Kineococcus endophyticus: one gene and its partner. The protein of the gene in region 2 interacts with the protein of the main gene of each other region in a pairwise test. Links are inferred from orthologs where the notes say so. Each region holds a gene or a part of one and is shown on either strand. Other genes may lie near its edges. The genes, in order: panC and AB1207_RS13280.

What was found.
Region 1: the proteins of AB1207_RS13280 (region 2) and panC interact in binary tests that used the Escherichia coli proteins (3 or more experiments, as listed by UniProt). The link is inferred for Kineococcus endophyticus from one-to-one orthologs.

Annotation. Positions count from the first base shown.
Region 1 is NZ_JBFNQN010000003.1:151,700-154,961, reverse strand. What follows is about bases 1-2,951. They hold panC (pantoate--beta-alanine ligase), read right to left. Parts: upstream 1,937-2,951; coding sequence 1,064-1,936; downstream 1-1,063. Other genes in these bases: AB1207_RS04890 (Rossmann-like and DUF2520 domain-containing protein), read right to left, coding at 1,933-2,805; lysS (lysine--tRNA ligase), read right to left, coding at 1-1,020. In the rest of the region: AB1207_RS04885 (NAD(P)H-dependent oxidoreductase), read right to left, coding at 2,983-3,262. UniProt on the Escherichia coli protein: Catalyzes the condensation of pantoate with beta-alanine in an ATP-dependent reaction via a pantoyl-adenylate intermediate.
Region 2 is NZ_JBFNQN010000008.1:228,603-231,662, reverse strand. Bases 150-2,898 are described here. They hold AB1207_RS13280 (NUDIX domain-containing protein), read right to left. Parts: upstream 1,918-2,898; coding sequence 1,381-1,917; downstream 150-1,380. Other genes in these bases: AB1207_RS13275 (efflux RND transporter periplasmic adaptor subunit), read left to right, coding at 2,044-2,898; AB1207_RS13285 (acyltransferase family protein), read right to left, coding at 275-1,342; arc (proteasome ATPase), read left to right, coding at 150-278. Also shown: more of arc, read left to right, coding at 1-149; more of AB1207_RS13275, read left to right, coding at 2,899-3,060.

The DNA of each region.
Region 1 (3,262 bases), on a different replicon or contig from region 2:
CTCGCCCAGGGACTCCGACAAGGACGGGTACATGGAGATGGAACGCCACTCCCCGCCGAGGTCGTACTCGGTCCCGTCGGCCCACGTCACGACGTGCGAGCCGAACGCGGCCTGCGCGGCCTCCTGCACGATCGTGCGGGTGAGCTCGGCGATCGAGTCGTAGTCGCCCCAGGCCTCGTACGCCTCGAGCATCGCGAACTCGGGCGAGTGGGTGGAGTCGGCCCCCTCGTTGCGGAAGTTGCGGTTGATCTCGAAGACGCGCTCGATCCCGCCGACCACGAGACGCTTGAGGAACAGCTCCGGCGCGATGCGCAGGTAGAGGTCGGTGTCGAACGCGTTCGAACGGGTCACGAACGGCCGGGCGCTGGCCCCGCCGTGCAGCGTCTGCAGCATCGGCGTCTCGACCTCGAGGAACCCGCGGTCCTCCAGCGTCCGGCGGACCGAGCGCACGACGTTCGAGCGTGCGCGCACGTTCTGCCGGGCCGCCTCGCGCACGATGAGGTCGACGTAGCGCTGCCGGACGCGGGTCTCCTCCGACAGTTCCTTGTGCAGGACCGGCAAGGGGCGCAACGCCTTCGAGGCCATCTGCCAGGAGTCGGCCAGCACCGACAGCTCCCCGCTCTTGGAGGAGATGACGGTGCCGTGGACGAACACGACGTCGCCGAGGTCGACGTCGGCCTTCCAGCCGGCGAGGGCGTCCTCGCCGACACCGTCGCGGGACACCATGGCCTGCAACCGGGTGCCGTCGCCCTCCTGGAGGGTGGCGAACACGAGTTTGCCGGTGCCGCGCAGGAACACCACGCGCCCGGTGACCCCGACCTCGTCGGTCGTCTCCTGACCCGGTTCGAGGTGCTCGTACCGCGCGCGCAGGTCCGCCAGCGACGTCGTCCGGGGCACCGAGACGGGGTACGCCTCTCCGCCGGCGGCGAGGATCCGGTCCCGCTTCTCGCGGCGGACCCTGACCTGTTCGGGCAGGTCCTCGAACTCGTCCTCGGGCAGGTCGGGCGTCTGGTCGCTCACCCGCCCCAGGTTAGTGGGGTCCGGTGGTGGCGACGCGCGTCCCTCAGTCCGCCGGGTGACCCACGACGAGGGGGGTGTTGTCGATGAGCCGGGTCGAGCCCACGCGCGCCGCGACGGCCAGCAGCGCATCACCGCGGAAGTGCTCCGGGACGTCGGCGAGGTCGTGGGGGTCGACGAGCGCGAGGTAGTCCACGCGGGCCGCGGGTTCGGCGACGAGGACGTCGCGCGCCGCGCGCCGCACGGCCGAGGGGCCCTCCGGTGCGGCCGCCCGGCCCGCGGCCAGGGCGCGCTGCAGGACGAGGGCGACCTCGCGGTCGAACGGCGTGAGGTAGCGGTTCCGGCTGGACATCGCCAGCCCGTCGTCCTCGCGGACGGTCGGGACCGCGACGACCTCGACGCCCAGGTCGAGGTCGCGCACCATGCGCCGCACGAGCAGGAGCTGCTGGGCGTCCTTCTGGCCGAAGAACGCCAGGTCCGCGCGCGTCAGGCGCAGCAGCTTGGCCACGACGGTCAGGACGCCGTCGAAGTGGCCGGGGCGGCTCGCGCCCTCGAGCACCTCGCCGAGCGGGCCCGCGGCCACGCGGACCCCGGGGGTGCCGTCGGGGTAGACGACGTCGGGGCCGGGGGCGAACACGACGTCCGCGCCGTTCTCGGCGGCCAGCGCGAGGTCCTCGTCGAGCGTTCGCGGGTAGCGGGCGAGGTCCTCGTTCGGCCCGAACTGCAACGGGTTGAGGAAGATCGTCACGAGCACCGACGCCGCCCGGCCGCGCGCCTCGCGGATGAGGCGGGCGTGCCCCGCGTGCAGCGCGCCCATCGTCATGACGACCGCGACCGGCCCGGGCAGCGCGTCGCGGGCGGCGGCGAGCTCGTTGCGGGTGCGGGCGACCGTCAGGTCGGGCTGCGTCGTGCTGGTCACGGTGCTCCTGGGGTGAGTTCGGCGCGGACGGCGTCGGCCGCGGTGGGGGTGAGGCGGCCTGCGGCCTGCGCCCGGTCGGCGGCGACGCCGGCGAGCTGGGCGTACGTGGTGGCGGTGGCGACGTCGAGGGCGCCGAGCACCCGCAGGTGGGTGGCCACCGTCCCCGCGTCGCCGCGCGCGACGGGTCCGGTGAGCGCGGCATCGCCCTCGCGCAGCGCGTTGTCGAGCGCGGCCTGCAGCAGCGGGCGCAGGACCCGTTCGGCGTCCTCCCCCACGGCCGCCCGCGCCGCGTCGAGCGCCTGCGCGACGAGCGTGACGAGGTGGTTCGAGCCGTGGGCCAGGGCCGCGTGGTACGTCGCCCGGTCGCCGTCGGCCACGACGACGGGGGTGGCCCCCCACTCGCGCACGAGCGCGTCGGCGACGGGTGCGAGGACGGGCGGGGTGGTGACGGCGACGGCCGCGCCGAGCAGCCGCTGGAGGTCCAGCGAGGTGCCCGTGAAGGTCATGGCCGGGTGCAGCGCGAGGGTGAGGGCGCCGCGCTGCGCGGCCGGTTCCAGCACCCCGAGGCCGTGCAGCCCGCACGTGTGGACGACGAGCTGGCCCGCGCGGACGTTCGGCGCGAGCTCGGTGACGAGGGGGCCCAGGACGTCGTCCGGCACGGCGAGCAGGGCGAGGTCGGCGGCGAAGGCGTCGCCGGGCTCGATCCACGGCACGTCGGGCAGCAGCGCCTCGACGCGTTCGGCGGCCTGCCGCGTGCGGGCCGTGATGCCGGTGATGCGGTGCCCCGCGGCGCGCAGGGCGGCCCCGAGCACCGGCCCCACCCGCCCGGCCCCGCCGACCGCGACGTCGAGCCTGCCCGCGGAGTTCACGTCGGCGACCCTAACGCCCGGGTCGCCGGGCACGGCCCCGGGGACGCCGAACGGCCCCGGCGGGGGTGGCTCGTCGACGCAGCCGGCTCGACCTAAGAGCGCGATGCTGGAGCCAGCGCGCAGCGCTGGACAACGATCCCGACCCCGCGGGGGCCGTTCGGGACGTGCGGAGGTGCGTCAGCGGGCGAGGAGCGCGGCCTGCTCGGCGCGGAGCGCGTCGATGAGCCGGCCCTGGGGCAGCACGACGTCGTCGTACGTCAGGACCTGGTCCTTCTTCACGTCGCGCTTGAGGACGCAGCCCTCGGCCACCCCCATGGGCAGGAGGTTCTCGGCCTTCGTCGCCGCGTACGTCTCGGCCACGCCGTAGGTGTCGTACCCGCCGAGGCGGTCGATCTCCTTGCCGGCCGCGAGGTCGGTCTTGGCCGTCGTGACGACCTCCACCTTCACCTCGTCACCC
Region 2 (3,060 bases):
TCCAGAACATCGTCGACCGCGCCAAGAAGATGGCCATCAAGGACCTGCTGACCTCCCAGCAGCGGGGTCTGCGGGTCGAGCACTTCATGAGCGCGTGCATCGACGAGTTCAAGGAGAACGAGGACCTGCCGAACACGACGAACCCGGACGACTGGGCGCGCATCTCGGGCAAGAAGGGAGAGCGGATCGTCTTCATCCGCACCCTCATGCAGGGCAAGAAGGGCACCGAGGCGGGCCGGTCGATCGACACGGTCGCCAACACGGGGCAGTACCTCTAGACGCCCACCCGTTCCGCCGTGGGCCGCACCCGGGGTTGCCGGGGTGCGGCCCACGGCGCGTGCAGGAGCCACGGCACCCGGGTCAGCGGCGTCCGCAGGGGCAGGCAGACCGCGAGCGCCGCGGCGACGAGGAGCGCCGGGGCGACCAGCGACAGCGGTGCGGCCAGCGCGGTGCCGGCGGCCGGGGCGAGGGCGAGCACGAGGACGCCCAGGACGAGCTCGTGGGTGACGTAGACGGGCAGCGTGCGGCGGCCGACGTCGGCCAGGGCGCGCCCGGTGCGGGTGGGGGCCAGGCGGACGGCGACGGCGCAGCCGGCCACGACGGCGGCGGCGCCGACCAGGAGGCGGACGCCGGGGACCTGGGTGAGGCCGAGCCCGGTGACGGCGAGCGCGAGGGCCGCGGTGGCGCCCGCGCCTGCGACGACGGGCACCGGACCGGGGACGCGTGCGCTGGACCGCAGGGCGAGGTCGCGCAGCCGCAGCCCGGCGACGAAGAAGACGAAGAGCGTGGCGACGTCACTCCAGACGAAGGAGTACCGGACGAGCTGACCGGGGCCGAAGGCGGCGGCCAGGACCGCGGCGGCCGGGAGGAGGACGGCGGTGGGGACGGCCCGCAGCAGCCGTCCGGCCGGCAGGTACAGGGCGAGGGCGAGGAGGTACCAGGCGCCGTTGCCGGGCAGCAGGACGGTGTCGTCGAGCCAGCCACGGGCGCCGGTGGGCAGGTCGTCGCGGGCGTAGGGCATCGCGGTGAAGGCGAGGAAGGCGGCGGTGGCCCACAGCAGGTAGACCCACAGGTCGTTGCCGACCCGGCGGCGCAGCAGGTCCGCCCAGGGCCGGTGGACGGCGCGGACGGCGAGGAGGCCTGAGAGGAAGAAGAACAGCGGCATCCGCAGGAGGCGGAGGGTCTCGTCGAACGCGGTCCACGCGGGGTGGCCGAGTCCCTCGGCGGTGGCGAAGAGGACGGCGTGGTGGGTGGCGACGAGGACGATGGCGGCGCCGCGGGCCGTGTCGACCCAGTCCAGACGAACGGTCGTGGGGCCGGTCGGGCGGGGGCTGGGGGTCACGGGTCTCCGTCACGGTGGCTCGCGACCCCACAGCGGGATCACGGTTCGGTCACAGGGCGGGCCGGATCCTGCCACCACCGCGGCCAGTGGTCCAAGAGCCGGCGGGTGTCAGGCACAAAAGGCCACGTGGGGTCGTCCAGGCGTCGACGGAGCGTGGCCGGATCGTCCCACCAGGCGTCGGTGACCTCGCTGGGCTGCAGGGTGAGCGGCGTGCCGTCCCAGCGGGCCTCGTAGACGAACGCCAGGTAGTGGGTCGCCTCGTCGCGGTACCAGCGCCTCAGGACGGGGGTCAGGGGGAGGTCCAGGCCGAGCTCCTCGCGCAGCTCGCGACGGGCCGCCTGCGGGGGTGCCTCCTCGGCGTCGACGACGCCGCCGGCGAAGCAGTCGTGGGCGCCGGGGTTGACGTCCTTGGTGTCGGTGCGGCGGTGGACCAGGACGCGACCGTCGGGGTGGCGCAGCAGGACGCCGGTCGCGGCGTGCGGGAGGTTGCGGGCGCGGACCTCGCTGCGCGGTGCGGTCCCGGTGACGCGCCCGGCGGCGTCGGAGGGGTCGTAGAGGTCGACGATCTCACTCACCGTTGCGAGGGTACGACAGCGCGTCGGAGGTCGCGGGGGTCGTGCGACCCAGGGTGGACGTGCGGTGCCCTGCACCCACGCCCTGCGGGGGACTCCGCGGGCCGGAGCACGGCTTAGTGTGACCGCGTGCGAGCCCTCACCCGTCCCGGATCCGCCCCCGGCCCCCGACGTTCCGCGGCCCGGGGCCTGTCGGTCGCCGCCGTCGGCACGGCCGCCGCGCTGGTCGTGGCGGGGTGCAGCTCGGGGGACGACGCCGCCCGGATCGGGACGGGCGAGGTGACCCGCGGTGACGTGCAGCAGGTCGTCGACGCCGCCGGCCAGGTCCAGCCGCGGGCGTCCTCGGTCCTGACCGCTCCCGCGTCCGGGTCGGTGGCGACGCTGGCGGTGACCGACGGCCAGGAGGTCCAGGCCGGTCAGGTGCTCATGACGATCGACTCACCCTCGGCCGTGCAGGCGCTGGAGCAGGCGAAGTCCGCCGACGCCGAGGCGGCCAAGAGCGGGTCGGGCTCGGGTTCGGGCTCGGCGATGACGCCCTCGCAGCTGTCGGCGGCCCAGCGCTCGGCCCAGCGCGACGCCGAGGCCCGGTTCGCCGAGGCCGAGACGCAGGCGCGCACGATCGCCGACCCGGCGGCCCAGGCCGCGGCGCTGGCGGCGGTGCAGTCCTCCCGCACGCAGTACCAGCTGCTGGCGTCCCAGACGCAGGCCCTCGTCGACCAGGTCAACGCGGGCCTGGGCAACCTCGACACCGCGGTGGCCTCGCTGGGCTCGGCCCAGCGGGTGCAGACGCGCGCGGCCGTCGCCGCCGCGCAGGCCACGGTCGACGCCCTCACCGTCACGGCGCCCATCTCCGGGCGGGTCTCGCTCGGTGCCTCCGGTGGTGGCGGTGGCTCGTCCCTGCCCGCGGGGGCCGAGCAGCTGCTGGCCGGCAGCGGTCTGTCGTTGCCGTCGGGCGCCGGTGGGGGCGGGGACACCTCCGCCGCCGGGGCGCCCGTCCTGACCCAGGGGGCGGCGGTGTCGCAGGGGTCGACCCTCGTGACGGTCATCGACGCCTCCACGCTGAGCCTGACGGCCGACGTCGACGAGACCGACGTCCTGCAGGTGACTCCCGGGGTGAAGGCCGACGTCGCGGTGGACGCCGTCGAC